2 regions of the Lysinibacillus sp. GbtcB16 genome follow, and region 1 is predicted to be linked to the other one. Evidence: riboswitches for the same ligand, from Rfam matches in the RefSeq annotation. Region 1 holds a riboswitch; the other holds the start of a gene.

Region 1 (7,620 bases):
TACGAATCAAAACTAAGTAAATTAGTAAGATTCACTTTCACAATAAAACCAGGCGCTCTTCTATGAGGAGCATCTGGTTTTTTGTTTTATCTAAGATTTTCAGAGATTTAATTTATAGGACAATCTAGCCCTCTATCACCACTACTAGTATTTGGCAGGCATTATGCTGCTGTAGCGATGCTGCCTCATAGAATATGAAGCAACGAAATGTGCTAATGTGACAGATATAATCACACGGATAAACGCTTATTTTTTCTCTGCCACTATCATTAAAAACATAGGTCTTCGTAGTTCATCTTGCATACCTGGGATAGTTTGTAGCATTTCCTCAGATGGCATAGGTTCCTTCACGGCACGTATTGTAAATCCAGCCTGTATTAGATCATTCATATAAGTCGATAATGTACGGTGATATTTAATGACATTTTCGGTAAGGAAGGTTGTTTCGCGTATGCCTTCTGTTTGATAATGGTCCACTGGCCAATGTAGTCGGTTTCCTTGTTCATCATTGTACCAATCCTGTTCATGGCGGGATGTGAAAATAGGGTGCTCCACTGAAAAAACGAAAGATCCGCCAGGTTTTAAATAGGTATAAACCTTTTTGCATAGTGCTTCAAAGTTTTGTAAATAGTGAATAGCTAAGGAACTTAATACAACATCAAATTGAGAAGCGGAAAACTGAATGTCCTCAATCGGTATTTTCAAATAGGAAATAAAAGGATCATCCGTTTTTTCCTGAGCTTTTTCCAGCATTTTTTCAGATATATCTACACCAATCACTGATTTTGCCTGTTGTGCGCGCGCATATCGACAATGCCACCCGAAGCCACATCCTAAATCAAGCACGTGTTTATTTTTCAAATCAGGTAAAAGTGTTTTTAATACATGCCACTCTCCTGCAGCGTCCAGCCCTTGAACAGAACGTGGCATTTTTTCGTAAGCAGAAAAGAATTGCATATCATCATATTTATTTTGCTTCATCGTTTAAACATCTCCTATAGATTAAAATAGCCTCCTACATACGCTTGGTTACCTAGGAGGCTAGCTATCTTCTTCTAACCATGGTTTTCACCCCTATAATTGCTTTTCAAAACCATTCAAGAATACATAAAAAGTAAAGTACAAAAAGAGTAATCCTGAAATAAACGAAACTATTTGCATAAGCCTTTTCCCCATTATTTTACCACCGATGCTATTTAAATATGAAAGGATTAAAACGGTAATAAATCCGAAGAAGAAGGGAAGTAAGCTTTCAATAGCTCAATGTCCAGTTGTACCTACTATACTTCCACCAACCGTTGCGAACCAAACGATTGCAGTCAGTGCAGAAACTACTAGCCAAACACCAATCGGTTGATGTCTAGTGGTGGATTTTCTGAGTGAACTGAATTTGACAGATGATTGTTTTAATGGGTATTATTGGATTTTGAAAGTTGTATCTATCAATATTGAAATGGTGATAGCTTTAAAGGTCACTATGGAGGATAAAAAGAAAATGAATCAATCAAAAAAATTAATCGGTCTTATAGTCATTGTGTTTTTTTGTGCATTTGTTAGTTTTACCCTGTATAGATGGGTTCGTTTCGGAATAATTGATGGGGGTTCTATAATAATTAGCTTTATTTCCTTATCCTTTTTATTCAATTGGCTGAATTCGGGTAACCATAACGGTATTAAAGAAGATAAAGATGAACTAGATAAACATATTGAAGCACACAGTGCCAAGATTGGCTATTATGCTTTAATGATCGTAGCTTGTTTAATTTTATTTGTATCAGAGGGTGTATCCAATTTAAATGACATGAAAAATTATCCCTTGATTTTAGTTGTTGGGCTTGCATTTGTCATCGCACCCATCATAGAATTTTTTTATTCTAAAAAGGTTAGATACTGTTAGTATCGTTCAAGCAAAAAGGGGGAATCGTTTTGTTAAAAACAGTACAAATTATTTTATCAATAATAGGCATCACGCTTTCCATTTACGGATTTATGACACATGATTATCGGTTAAACTTTTTAATGATCCTTTTTCTAGGTTTATTTATGTTAACATTAGGAATTAATGAATTTCGGAGAGAGAGAAAATTATATGGTTGGTTTTTAGTCGGGGCATTTATATTTTCGGTCTATGTGTCCATTCAAAGCTTCATATTCGTATAAAAAGTTGAATTTCGCACTTGATGATAGTGCTGTAAATTTTTCACAATTAAAAACATGTTGCAATTATGGATGTTTTATTTTAGTATTTTAATATTGTGTCAAAAATATAATATTTTTTCTTCTTATCAAGAGAGATGGAGGGACTGGCCCGATGAAATCTCGGCAGCGGAACTATTAAGTTACTGTGCCAAATCCAGCAAGCAATGTTCTTGATAGATAAGAGGAGCGTTTTAACTATAAGGCCTCTTCTTGTTATTTCAAGATGAGGTCTTTTTTATGGTGAAAAAATAAAAAATATGGCTAATTTTTAATTTTTGGAGGTAGACAATGAAGAAAGAGAATCCATGGGCGCTAATCCCATTTGTTATTTTTATGATTTTATTTATTGGTTCAGGGATTATAATGGGTGATTTTTATGCCTTTCCTGTCATTGTAGCCATCAGCATTTCGGGTGCTGTAGCTCTAGCCATGAATCGAAAAGAATCGTTTTCCCGAAAGGTTGATATTTTTTGCCAAGGTGCTGGAAATTTAAATGTCATGCTGATGGTTATTATTTTTCTATTAGCAGGGGCATTTTCAGAGGTAGCGAAGGGGATGGGGGCTGTAGATTCCACTGTTAACTTTGCTTTATCGGTTATACCGCAAAACCTGCTTGTCGTAGGCCTATTCATCATTGCCTGCTTCATCTCTCTATCCATGGGCACATCAGTGGGGACGATTGTTGCGCTGGCGCCAATTGGAGTTGGGATAAGTGATCTTACGGAGCTACCTATTGCTTTAGTGATGGCAGCGGTTGTAGGCGGTTCGATGTTTGGTGATAATTTATCTTTTATTTCAGATACTACTATTACCGCCGTTCGTTCACAAGGCGCGCAAATGAAGGATAAATTTAAGGTCAATTTTTGGATTGTATTGCCGGCAGCTTTTCTTACAAGTATTATTTTAGGGTTTATGACATCCGGGGGGACAGCCCAAGTAGAGCATCTAAGCTATAATTGGATAAAAATTATTCCCTATGTTTTAGTTATTATTTTAGCGTTATCTGGAATGAATGTTTTCCTCGTTCTTGCATTAGGGATTGTTCTCGCCGGTGCTGTTGGCTTAGCAGATGGCAGCTATCACATAATGAGCCTTATACAAAAGATTGGTGAAGGAATGGAAGGGATGTATGAAATCGCCTTTCTGGCTATATTAATAGCTGGAATGGTGGAGGTTATTAAATTTAATGGGGGAATTGACTTTTTACTCCGTCTTGTAACGAGCAGGATTAAATCGCAGAAGGGTGCTGAATTTGGTATAGCTGGTCTTGTGGGTCTAACTAATTTATCTACGGCCAATAATACAATTGCTATTCTAATTGCGGGGCCGCTTGCCAAAAATATTGCTGACCAGTATGAGATTGAGCCGAGAAAGTCCGCAAGTATTTTAGATATTTTCTCCTGTACAGTCCAAGGTCTTCTACCATACGGAGCCCAATTCCTTGTAGCCGCAAGTGTAGCCAAAATTTCGCCAGTGAGTATCTTGCCGTACTCTTTCTACCCAATTCTTATTGGTATTTGTGGTATGATAGCGATATTCATTGGGTATCCGAAAAAAAAGAAAGCCTAAACTTTACATTCAGACAGTAGACAAAAGCCATCGAGTAGTTTGATATGCTCCCTATTAGGTAGACAGATTAAAAAATAAAATCTGTTTATCTAAGGGGAGCATTTTTTGTGGTGCAGTTAATATCTACCCCTAATTGGAACGAAGGGCGGGAAGCAGTTGGACCCCGCTCATGAAAAGCGCCCACCCATAGTGGAAATGAACGGCTTTACTTTATTTTAAAGTTAATAAATTTCAATAAGAACCAAACAATAAACGCTAATGGTATTAGGTAAAAAAATAATAGTAGAAAAATAGGGAAGCAGTCTACTTTTTTTAGGGGGTAGGGGGATAGTTCATTCAAAAAGGGGAGCCCCTTACAGTCGAAAATAAAAGAGCCCAGTTGCTCTATTAATGGGAGCCTGGGCTTTGCTTAAGTATTTTGAACGAGCTGTCACTTTCTTGCCTGAATTAAAGTAAACCAATCGTTGTCGTTGAACTTGCCAGAAACATTGTATATGGGCTGATAGAAGCCTTTTGTATCATACATATACGATAGCTCAATCGATTCAATCTCAATTTGGTCTCCTTTTTTTATAATTAGGTCTTCCTCCTGTACGAGTGCGTTATACTTTATTTGAGGGAAATCGCCATCCTTTATTCGTTCATATATTTCTGCAGGAGACAGTATGTTTACCTCTCGAATAAATTGATTTTCATGAAGACTGTAGGTTAATGAATAAATGTGACCATCCGGTTTCAGGCCAAGACTGACATCTCCAGTCCAGTAATCTTTAGTTACATCAGGACGGTCTGGTAAGGTCCATTCAAATTCACCATTCTCCTGTACAGTTAATTCTGCATCTTGAGGTAGTATAGAAAGTTCATCCATCAATGACTTCGCCTTTTCTTCTTGCTCTACAGCTGAAGTTTGCTCCGGTGTATAATTATTCTCGGTTAACCACCATTGTCCCTCTGAATGATTGGTAACCAATGTATACGCGATCCCATTTCGATCTTCCACTAGCGTTTCGTCATTGTCCTTGGCATCAGATGCATTCATCTCTGATAATCCTAGTTTCTGTTGTAATAGGTCTTTTACGTCACCTTCTTGAATGATTTTCTTATAGACAGGAGCAACAATGGGTGCTGCGCTTAATTCCAATGATGTGGATACATGAACCTCTGACATTTTTGATTTTGTATATGCGTTTATTGCTAGATGACCAAACTCCTGTTGGGCGTAGACCATGTTCATAACGATAAAGATTAAGCCCATCAATAGAGGTATGGCAAGATTTCCAATCAGAGTTTTCATCTTTACCTTTTTGTTATGGGCAATAGAAGCGACAAGTTTGTATAATTGGTAGCCAATAATACCGCCAAGTGAGTTATTGATTAAATCATCAAGCTCAAAAATCCCTGCTCCTGAAAGTGCCTGATACGTTTCGATGGAGGCTGTTGCACCTACAACTACTAGAAGAAGCCACTTAAACTCTTTACATTTAGCCATAAGTAAAGGTAGAAATATTCCTAATGGCACAAACATTAATATATTAAATAGACAATTTTGAAGATCACGTAAAGAGTATTTTTTCCACGCGTCTATATAACCACTGAATGGCTGAAGGTTCAACTGCATGAAATGTGAAGTGCCACGACCAATCACTGTTAGCTCCAAAACAAAGACAATATATCCGATAAAAATTGCGCCAAGCAGAAGCTTCTTTACAGGAATTTGTTTTTGTTGATCGGATCGCCGTCTTTGATAATAAAAGAAATAAAGTCCAATCAGTAAAAATTCAAGGCCAATAATTATGATGACGGGCAGCATCAAAATTTTGATGTTGCTCATGATTTCAGTAATTCCCAAGGTGTGATGCTCCTTTTTCTGATGATGATTTTCAAATGCTATATGCCAGATGAGAGAATTCTCAGTAATGTCGACCTTCATTATTGTAAATGGAAATTATTAATAATTAGAGAGAATATTTATGAAGATTTCTTAAGAAAAGGGAAAGCCCAAGCACGTAATTATTTTGTGCTTGGGCAGTTAACTTGTTCGTATAATTAGACAATAAATTGGATTGTTCATGAGGATTTAGATCACTCTTTAATGTATAAATAAAAATACAATAATAGGGATTATTAATGAGGGCAGAAGATTTAAGGTATTGCATTTTTTTATGCCTAAAATACTTAAACCGGATGCTAATATCAATATACCTCCTATAATCGTCAATTCATTTAGAAGATCATTATTGATGGAATTCTCCATTAAACTAGCTATTAAATAAATGGAACCTTGCCATAGAAATAATACAATACCTGCAACAGCTATCCCAATACCAAATGTAGTGGCTAAAACAATCGAAGTAATTCCATCCAATATGCCGTTCGTGAGCAGATATGTATAATCTTGCTTTAATGCAGCCTCTATAGGACCTAATATAGATAATGACCCAATACAAAATAATAAAATCGCAGTCGATAATCCTTCAGCTAAATTCCCCTTAGAGTATTTATTCACTAAAGCATTAAATTTCGATTCTAAATTAAGTTTTTGACCTAATAATCCGCCTATAGCTAGACTGACAATAAAAAGTACCGGATATTTACTGGAAGGTAAATGTTGAACTAGAGCATTTATTCCTAATCCCATCGCTGCTAATCCCATGGCCTGCATGAGGATTTGATGGTATTCATCTTTTATCCCATTTTTAAAAATACTTCCAATGATGCTTCCGACTATAATCATCATTGTATTAAATATCGTTCCTAGCATAATTCATTCTCCTTAAAAAATTGTCCTTACGTAAAAAAATAAACCCTCCGGTAAGGGGAGGGTCAATACTTTATTGGTATTTGTATTTCTGTCAAATAATCTTCTTTACTCCCTGAAATGTAATGGTCAATTATGGTTCTTTCAATGGAATCTCCAATCACTTGGAAACCTTGATCTTTAATAAAATTCAGTAAGGATTTATAATGTGCGGGAGAATGATTATGATTGCCATTAAAATAAATACAGGCATATTTTCCTTCAGGAAGCGAGGCCAATAAAGGACTTTGACTATCCTCCTCCTCGACTAAAATAAATATCGAATTGTATTCATGAAACTGGTTATTTAATAGATGGCGAATACTTACGGTTAGGCCAACACCTCCAATAAATATAGAAGAATTCATATTCGACAAATTTTCTAATTGCCGCAGAGAAACTTCCAGTTGAGGCTCGGAACTGATTTTTTCCATTAATCGCACGATTCTTCGCTCTTGTTTTTCCATGATGAATGGGACTCCCAATGCCTTTATCTCTCGTGCCATTTTAATATCCTTAATTCGATCTTGGAACCTGCGATTAATTCGTGCCAGTTCGTGAATCTTTTCTTCGGTTAATCGTTTCTGTTCCTCTAAGAGATGCAAAAAGTCGTCGATATCCCTGTGCTCTAAGTGTCCTTTAATTTCCTTTAATGAAAAACCTAATTCCTTCAAATAATTTATAGTATTTAATTGCTCAAATTGTTCTGTTGAATAGTATCTATAGCCGTTGTTTTTATCCGTATGCATAGGCTTTAATAAATCAATTTCATCATAATATCGAAGGGTTTTTATAGTTGTTTTATGGAGCTTAGCCATTTCTCCAATTGAAAATCTATTCTTCATGTATATCTTCCTTTAAAAAACGTCCTATTATCATTATAGTACTTGATTTTGTCCATGAGCCCAATAAAAATTAGGTATTTTACGAGAGCAGCGATAAGCTGACAAAAAAGAAGCCAGTATTTCGGCAAATTAAGAGCTGGGACATACGTGAATGTATTTTACAAATTGCCCATAGATGTTTAAAAGAACCGTAGTTGGATGAGATGCTGT
Region 2 (7,620 bases), on a different contig from region 1:
TCATCACTTTTTCGGCACCTTGTTGTCCTTCAAGGGCTAAGCCATAGACGAAGGGACGCCCAATTGCTACGGCATCAGCTCCTAAAGCAAGTGCTTTTAAGGCATCCATCCCGCGATATACACCACTATCTAAAATTATAGGGATTTGTCCATTGACAGCACTCACGATGGCGGGGAGGGCATCAAGTGAACCAATAACACCATCTAATTGTCGGCCGCCATGGTTCGATACGATAATCCCGTCAATCCCATTTTCAAGGGCTAGCTTTGCATCTTCAGGATGTAAAATTCCCTTTAATAATATAGGAAGATTTGTACGTCGTTTTAATTCACGAACATGCTCCCAATTGAGTGTAGGGTGGAAGACATTTTGCAAGACGCCTTGTACATACGATTCAAATGAATCATTAGGCAAAGAAGCCATAAAGACAGGATCATTTATGTAATTTCCTTTTGCGTAGCCTAGCTTTAATGGTGAAAATTGATTGCGTACATCTTCTTCTCGCCATCCAAGCATTACTGTATCGACTGTTAAAACAATTGCTTCAAAGCCTGCTGACTCTGCTCGTGCGGCCATACTAAATGCAATTTCCTCATTTGTAGACCAATACAATTGGAACCATTTTGTTGCTGAAGGGGCAGCTTCGGCAACATCTTCGAGTGCATAGGTGGAGACTGTGCTTTGAATATATGGCATATTTAATTGCTGGGCAGCGCGTACAGCGGCAAGTTCACCTTCCTCGTGAACCATTCCGTTCATGCCGACAGGGGCAAAGAGCAATGGCGTTGGATATGTTTTCCCGAACAAATTAATGGATGTATGAACGTTTGAAACATCATTTAAGAAGCGGGGAACTATGGAGTATTTTTCAAAAGCTGAACGATTATTACGTAATGTTTGTTCACCGCCAGCACCTGAGCGAATGTAGCCGAATGGCCCAGCTGGAATTTTTTCCGCTACTGCTTTTTCTAAATCTGCAAAGCAAATGGGGAAGGGGGCTTGGGCAGTGATATTTTTTAAGAGTAGGTCACCATCAGTTGTATTAGTCATCGTTACTACCTCACTTATTTATTGAAAATAGGCTTTCTTTTATTTAAAAAAGCTTGAATACCTTCGTTATAATCATCAGAACTAAATGAATCGAGAATTAATTGAGCCAGTTCATCACTCTCTTCATTTTCTCCATCCACAATAGCCTGAATTATTTTTTTACTACCTGCATTGGCAATAGATGATTTATTTAAAAGATGCTCAGCAAATTGCATAGTACCATTTTCAATTTCCTGCGGCTCATGAAGGGCAGTAATCAAACCAATGCTTTTGCCTTCCTCTGCTGTAAAAATGTTTGCTGTGTATAAAATCTCTTTAGCCTTCGCGACACCAACAATATTAATAAGACGTTTAGTGCTTTCAAGATTATAGACAATCCCAATGTTCGCAGCGGTAATGCCAAGCTTACTCTTTGGTGTCGCCAATCTAAAGTCACAAGCATTGGCTAACTCTAAGCCGCCCCCAATCGCTAAACCCTGAATCATGGCAATCGTAGGATGCGGGAATTTATAGAGGGCATCAATGGCCTTTAAAGCTAGATCATTATAGGCTTTAGCATTATCCGCAGCATAACGAATATCTAAAAACTCACTAATATCAGCACCCGAGGAAAAGGCGACTTCATTGACACCACGCACAATTAATAGCTTGATAGACGTCTCTGTACGTAACTGTTCTAGCTCGTCTATGATGGCTTGGAACATTGCTCTCGATAAAGAATTTCGTTTGTCAGGACGGTTTAACACTAGCGTTGCGATATAGCCGTTTTTCTCTACATAAATCTCAGTTGACATGGATATCCTCCTCCTAGTCTTTCTTCAATTTGGCTGAAATGCGGTTACCTATGGATTGTATGCTTTGTACAAGGATGATTAAAATAAACACAGTTGCATACATGACATCTACCTCATAGCGTAAATGACCATAACGGTAAGCTAGGTCTCCTAAACCGCCAGCACCAACCATTCCCGCCATTGCAGTTGCACCAATCAATCCAATTGTAGCGATTGTTAAGCCTAAAATAATGGATGGGCGTGCTTCGCGTAATAATACATGCCAAATGATATGCCGACGTTTAATACCCATAGCTGTGTAGGCTTCGACAACGCCCGAATCAACTTCTAAAAGCGCTGACTCCATCAGTCGTGCAATATAAGGAGCCGTATAAACTACAAGCGGAACAATAACGCCTTTAACGCCAATCGTTGTACCGACGATAACCTTTGTAAAAGGTAAAATGAAGAATAGTAAGATGATGAATGGCACTGAGCGGATTATATTAATGACTAGATTAAAAAATTGATAGAAAAATTTATTTTCGAAGGATTGACCAGGTCGTGTTAAAACTATTAAAAGCCCTAAAGGTATACCAATTAGAATGGAAAAGAATAATGAAATTCCGACCATTTGAAATGTTTCGATAATTGCTTTGCCAATAACCTCTGACCAATCATTAAAGAAATTACTCATGGATCTCTCCTCCTAACTCTTCCACAGTAACGCCATTCTCTGCAAAATAGGTTAGCGCCTTTTGAACAATGTTGGGCTCTCCGTTTAAATGCACCACAATATTACCAACAATGCCATTTTTTAATTCAATAATATTGGCTGTTAAAATGTTTGGTTGTACATCATATACTTTGGTGACTTCAGCCAATAATGGCTTACCAGTACTTTCTCCAAGAAATGTTAAACGAATGACGCTACCAGAAACATTTAACTGCTCAATAAGAGAAGGAGTTAAGTTACGTTGTGAAATGGTACTTAAGAACTTTCTTGTAGTAGGGTGTTGTGGTTTTGCAAAGAGCTCGATAGCCGTACCAAATTCAACTACTTTCCCTGCTTCTAGAACAGATACCTCATCACAAATTTTCTGAATGACATTCATTTCATGTGTAATCAGTAGGATTGTAATTCCTAATTCACGATTAATTTTTAACAATAGTTCAAGAATAGCCTCTGTAGTCTCAGGATCAAGCGCACTTGTTGCTTCATCACTAAGTAAAATTTCTGGCTCTTGCGCTAGAGCGCGTGCAATAGCGACACGTTGCTTTTGTCCACCTGAAAGCTGATTAGGGTAGCTATCTAGCTTTTCTGTTAAACCTACAATTTCCGCATATTTAGCTACACGATTTTTGACTTCTGTTTCGTTATAACCAAGTAGCTTTAAGGGAACTGCAATATTGTTATAAACGGTTGCTGTCTTTAAGAGATTAAAATGTTGAAAAATCATACCAATCTTTTGTCGTGTTTGACGTAAGTCATGAAGTGAAAGGGTAGTAATATCCACATTGTCTATCAAGACTTTGCCTGCTGAAGGACGCTCTAGTAAATTAACACAACGAATCAGCGTACTTTTACCGGCACCACTATACCCAATTACACCATGAATTTGCCCTTTTTTTACATGAAGATTGATTCCATCCACAGCTTTAATACTGCCTTTTTTTGTCTTATATTCTTTTGAAATATTTTGTAATTGAATCATCAGATTGATTGCTCCTTTCTTAACTTCTAAAAAGCAAGAATCTGCACGGTTTCCATAGTGGAAATATGGCAGATTCTTTAGCTTATCACACGTATTACCAGCTAGGGATTACAGAACCTTTGAATTCCTCTTCAATGAATTGGCGCACTTCATCAGATTGATAAACCTCAATGAACTTTTTAATCGTTGGGTCGTTTTCATTTTCTGCACGAACGACAATGTAGTTCACATATGGAGAGTCAGTAGATTCTAAAAGAATAGAGTCCTCTTGCGGATTAATGCCAGCTTCCAGCGCAAAGTTAGTATTAATAGCAGCTACATCTACTTCACTAAGCTGCTTAGGAATTTGTGCAGCTTCTAATTCTATGAATTTTAAATTCTTTTTGTTTTCTTCCACGTCACGAACAGATGCTGTTAAGTCCGCTCCATCTTTTAATTTAATATAGCCTGCCTCTTGTAAAACAAAGAGAGCACGGGCTCCATTTGTTGGGTCATTCGGTAAGCCAAATGTTGCGCCTTCAGGAACGTCATCCAATGATTTATATTTTTCAGAGTAAATACCCATTGGATTTAAAATTGTTTTGCCAACCGGTACTAAATCTGTATCGTGATCTTTATTAAATGTATCGAGGAAAGGTTTATGCTGATAGCTGTTTGCGTCAAGATCTCCTTCTGCTAAGGATGTGTTTGGTAAAACATAATCAGAAAATGATTTTAGTTCTACTTCTAGACCTTTTTCCTTTGCAACTTTAGCAGCTACCTCTGCAATTTGCTCATGAGGTCCTGAAGTGACACCCACAACAATTTTATTTTCATCGATAGCTTCGCCTTTTCCTTTGCTATCTTCTTTAGAGCCACAGCCCGCTAGTGCTGCTACTAATGTAAGACTTGCTAAACCTACTAAAAATTTATTTTTCTTCTTCATGAAAACTACCTCCAAAAATTGTTTTATCGGTTTTTGAAAATAAAAAAAACTCTCTTACAAATTAAGAGAGGCTCATGAAAAAAGTCCTCTCTTATCTATCAAACGAATTTCGTTTGCAGGATTTAGCACCTTCCTTCATAAAAGGAGGTTGCCGAGCTTCATAGGGCCAGTCCCTCAGCTACTCTTGATAAGAGATTCATATTATATTTTTGTATTTCCGATAGAACTAATATAATTTATAGGGTATAGTAAGTCAATAAATATTATTAAAATTTTTTATATTGTTATAATATTTTGTCGCGAAGGAGGGAGAAGATTGTCCGTAAGAGTTAATTATGGCATAGGTTCATTTGGTAAGGTGATTAGTGCTCGTCTTCTCATGGGGACAGACATCATTGAAGGAATTGAGGCACTTTGTGAAGAGAATAAAATTGAATCAGCAACCATTATTAGTTGTATTGGTAGTTTTCAAAAAAGTAGCTTTGTTTATTTAGTACCTGATGAAACTTCTCACATTAAAGTTCAATTTAGTGATGTGGTCGAGAAAGAGGGGCCACTCGAGTTTATCCAAGGTTCAGGAGTTGTTTGTAAGCGTGATGCACAATATGAAACGCATTTCCATGGTTCCATGAGTGATCAATGGGGAGTGGTTTCAGGCGGTCATTTTATAAAGGGCGGAAATATCGTCATAACAGCAGATATAGTGCTGGCAGAAGTTCAAGGCATTCAGCATATCCGTCAGTTGGATGATGAAACAGGTCACGTACAATTTTATCCATTAGAACAGGAGTTAGATCTTCCAAGGAAAATTGAAAAATAGTAAGTCCTGTAGCTAGTGAAAGCTACAGGACTCCATTTTGTTCCATGTTAAAATAATTTTAATTGCTCAATTCTATGCATGGCTTCTCGTAAACGTTCCTCGCTTACAAGTAAGCCAATACGCACATAGCCTTCTCCATATTGACCAAAGCCATTTCCTGCGGCTACCGCAATATCAGCTTTGTCGAGCAAAATATCGGCAAATTGTTCGCTAGTGAAACCTAATGGGACAGGGAGCCAGGCAAAGAAGGAGCCCCTTGGTGCCGTTATTTGCCAGCCAATTCTATGAGCTTCTTCGATTAGAACATTTCGACGACGCTCATAGGTAGCTCTTAGCTCATCTGCACATTCCTGCGAAGAGGTCAGTGCAATAGCTGCTGCGTGTTGAATAGCAGGGAATTGACTACAAAACAAATGATCTTGAATAAGATTAATCGCGGCAATCAAATCAGCATTACCTACAGCAAAGCCTATGCGCCAACCTGCCATATTATAAGTCTTTGATAATGTGTACATTTCGATTCCAACTTCTTTTGCACCATTTGCCTGTAAGAAACTAATAGGTTTATTGCCATCAAATCCGATTGCACCATAAGCAAAATCATGTGATACGATAATATTATGCTCCTTAGCAAAACGAATGGTTTCTTCAAAAAATTCAAGTGTAGCGGTACCACCCGTAGGATTATTTGGGTAATTTAAGTAAAGTAACTTGGCTTTTTCTTTAACTTCTTTAGGTAGGGCCTCATAATCAGGTAAGAAATTATTCTCAGCAAATAGTGGCATCACTTCAAAATTAACATCACCTAATACAACACCAGATAAGTAGTCTGGATAGCCCGGGTCGGGTAATAGCATCGTATCGCCTGGATTTAACACAGCCAAAGGTAGCTCAACAAGACCAATTTTTGTGCCACCAAGAATCGCTACTTCAGTATCAGGATCAATCTCCACATCATATTCTCGTTTATAAAAGTCGGCAGCCGCTTGACGTAATTCGGCGATACCACGAAAAGGCGAATATTTGTGGTTTTGAGGATTTTCAGCTGCTTCCTGCAATGCTTGAATGATATGAGTGGGCGTAGGTTGGTCGGGATTTCCTTGCCCGAGATTAATCACATCACGACCTTCTTCCAAGGCATTGTTTACTTTTTGGACAAGCGCCGCAAAAAATTGAGTGGGTAATTGCTGTAGTTTTTTAGAGAATTCCATGCATGATCACCTTTTTCAGAATATAATAATTATTATTGAAGAATATGAAGCAAATAGTAGTACTTTTTTTGTTAATTGTCTAGAGGAGGAATGAATATGAAAATCGGTTGTATTCAGTTAAACGTTGGCTTCGGCAAAGTAGAAGAAAATTTTACACGGGCAGAGGACAAGATTCGTGAAGCCGCAAAACTGGGGGCAGAAATTATTGTGCTTCCGGAAATGTGGAATACGGGCTACGCACTAGAGAAGCTACCAGAATTGGCGGATGTTAACGGTGAGCGTACAAAGGCATTTTTAGCTAACTTAGCGAAGGAACTTAGTGTACATATTGTCGGTGGCTCCGTTTCAATAAAAAAGAACGACAAGTTTTACAATACGATGTATACATTTGATAATAATGGATTACTTGTTGGGGAATATAGCAAAGCCCATCTTTTCCGTTTAATGGACGAGCATCTTTACTTAGAAGCGGGAGATGATATGAATCGATTCGCGCTAGGACCTATTGAGGCGGCTGGTGTCATTTGCTATGATATTCGTTTCCCTGAGTGGTTACGTGCACATGCCCTCCAAGGAGCAAAGGTGCTGTTTGTACCAGCTCAATGGCCGACACCTAGAATTGATCATTGGAAAACATTGCTGCAAGCGCGAGCGATTGAAAACCAATGCTTTGTTATAGCAGTTAACCGTATTTCGAGAAAAGTAGAAAATTTTAATGGGCAATCGATGATTATTCAGCCATGGGGTGAGGTGCTTTGGGTTGGTGCTGAAGACGAGGAAGTAGCAGTAATTGATGTGGATTTCTCCATAGTTGATGAAGTACGTGGAAGAATTCCTGTATACGATGATCGTCGACCAGGACTTTATCAAGATGTTGTGGTGAAAGGATAATGAGATGGCACGTTGAAGGGCGAGAGCTCTTGAACGTGCCTATTTTTTAACTCTTGTCATCAATTAAGGAGTTTGCAAGGAGCATAAATTCCAGTGTAATACGATTATGACCCTTCATGAAATTTTCCCCGAGTAAACTTTCAAGCTTTTTTAAGCGGTGATACAGTGTTTGACGAACGATAAACAATTGGTTAGCCGTTTGCTGCTTGGAGCCATTTGATTGTAAATAGACTT

Evidence for each region. A riboswitch is a leader RNA that binds a small molecule or an ion and turns the genes downstream of it on or off. The one in region 1 is predicted to bind S-adenosylmethionine.
Region 2: it holds a riboswitch for S-adenosylmethionine, as region 1 does, so the genes downstream of both, KVT27_RS17235 (MetQ/NlpA family ABC transporter substrate-binding protein) here and KVT27_RS10225 (Na+/H+ antiporter NhaC family protein) in region 1, are expected to answer to the same signal.

The regions. Positions count from the first base shown of each region.
Region 1 covers NZ_JAGXJV010000001.1:2,006,605-2,014,224, reverse strand. The annotation lists gene KVT27_RS10245 (class I SAM-dependent methyltransferase) at 247-981, opposite strand; gene KVT27_RS10240 (hypothetical protein) at 1,190-1,357, shown strand; gene KVT27_RS10235 (hypothetical protein) at 1,364-1,897, shown strand; gene KVT27_RS10230 (DUF3953 domain-containing protein) at 1,927-2,160, shown strand; SAM riboswitch class I at 2,280-2,383, shown strand; gene KVT27_RS10225 (Na+/H+ antiporter NhaC family protein) at 2,488-3,768, shown strand; gene KVT27_RS10220 (VanZ family protein) at 4,199-5,599, opposite strand; gene KVT27_RS10215 (DUF554 domain-containing protein) at 5,858-6,529, opposite strand; gene KVT27_RS10210 (MerR family transcriptional regulator) at 6,592-7,410, opposite strand.
Region 2 covers NZ_JAGXJV010000005.1:16,734-24,353, forward strand. The annotation lists gene KVT27_RS17215 (alpha-hydroxy acid oxidase) at 1-1,051, opposite strand, end outside; gene KVT27_RS17220 (enoyl-CoA hydratase/isomerase family protein) at 1,066-1,845, opposite strand; gene KVT27_RS17225 (methionine ABC transporter permease) at 1,859-2,521, opposite strand; gene KVT27_RS17230 (methionine ABC transporter ATP-binding protein) at 2,514-3,539, opposite strand; gene KVT27_RS17235 (MetQ/NlpA family ABC transporter substrate-binding protein) at 3,634-4,464, opposite strand; SAM riboswitch class I at 4,553-4,658, opposite strand; gene KVT27_RS17240 (PPC domain-containing DNA-binding protein) at 4,781-5,284, shown strand; gene KVT27_RS17245 (pyridoxal phosphate-dependent aminotransferase) at 5,332-6,495, opposite strand; gene KVT27_RS17250 (carbon-nitrogen family hydrolase) at 6,592-7,386, shown strand; gene KVT27_RS17255 (PucR family transcriptional regulator) at 7,433-7,620, opposite strand, start outside.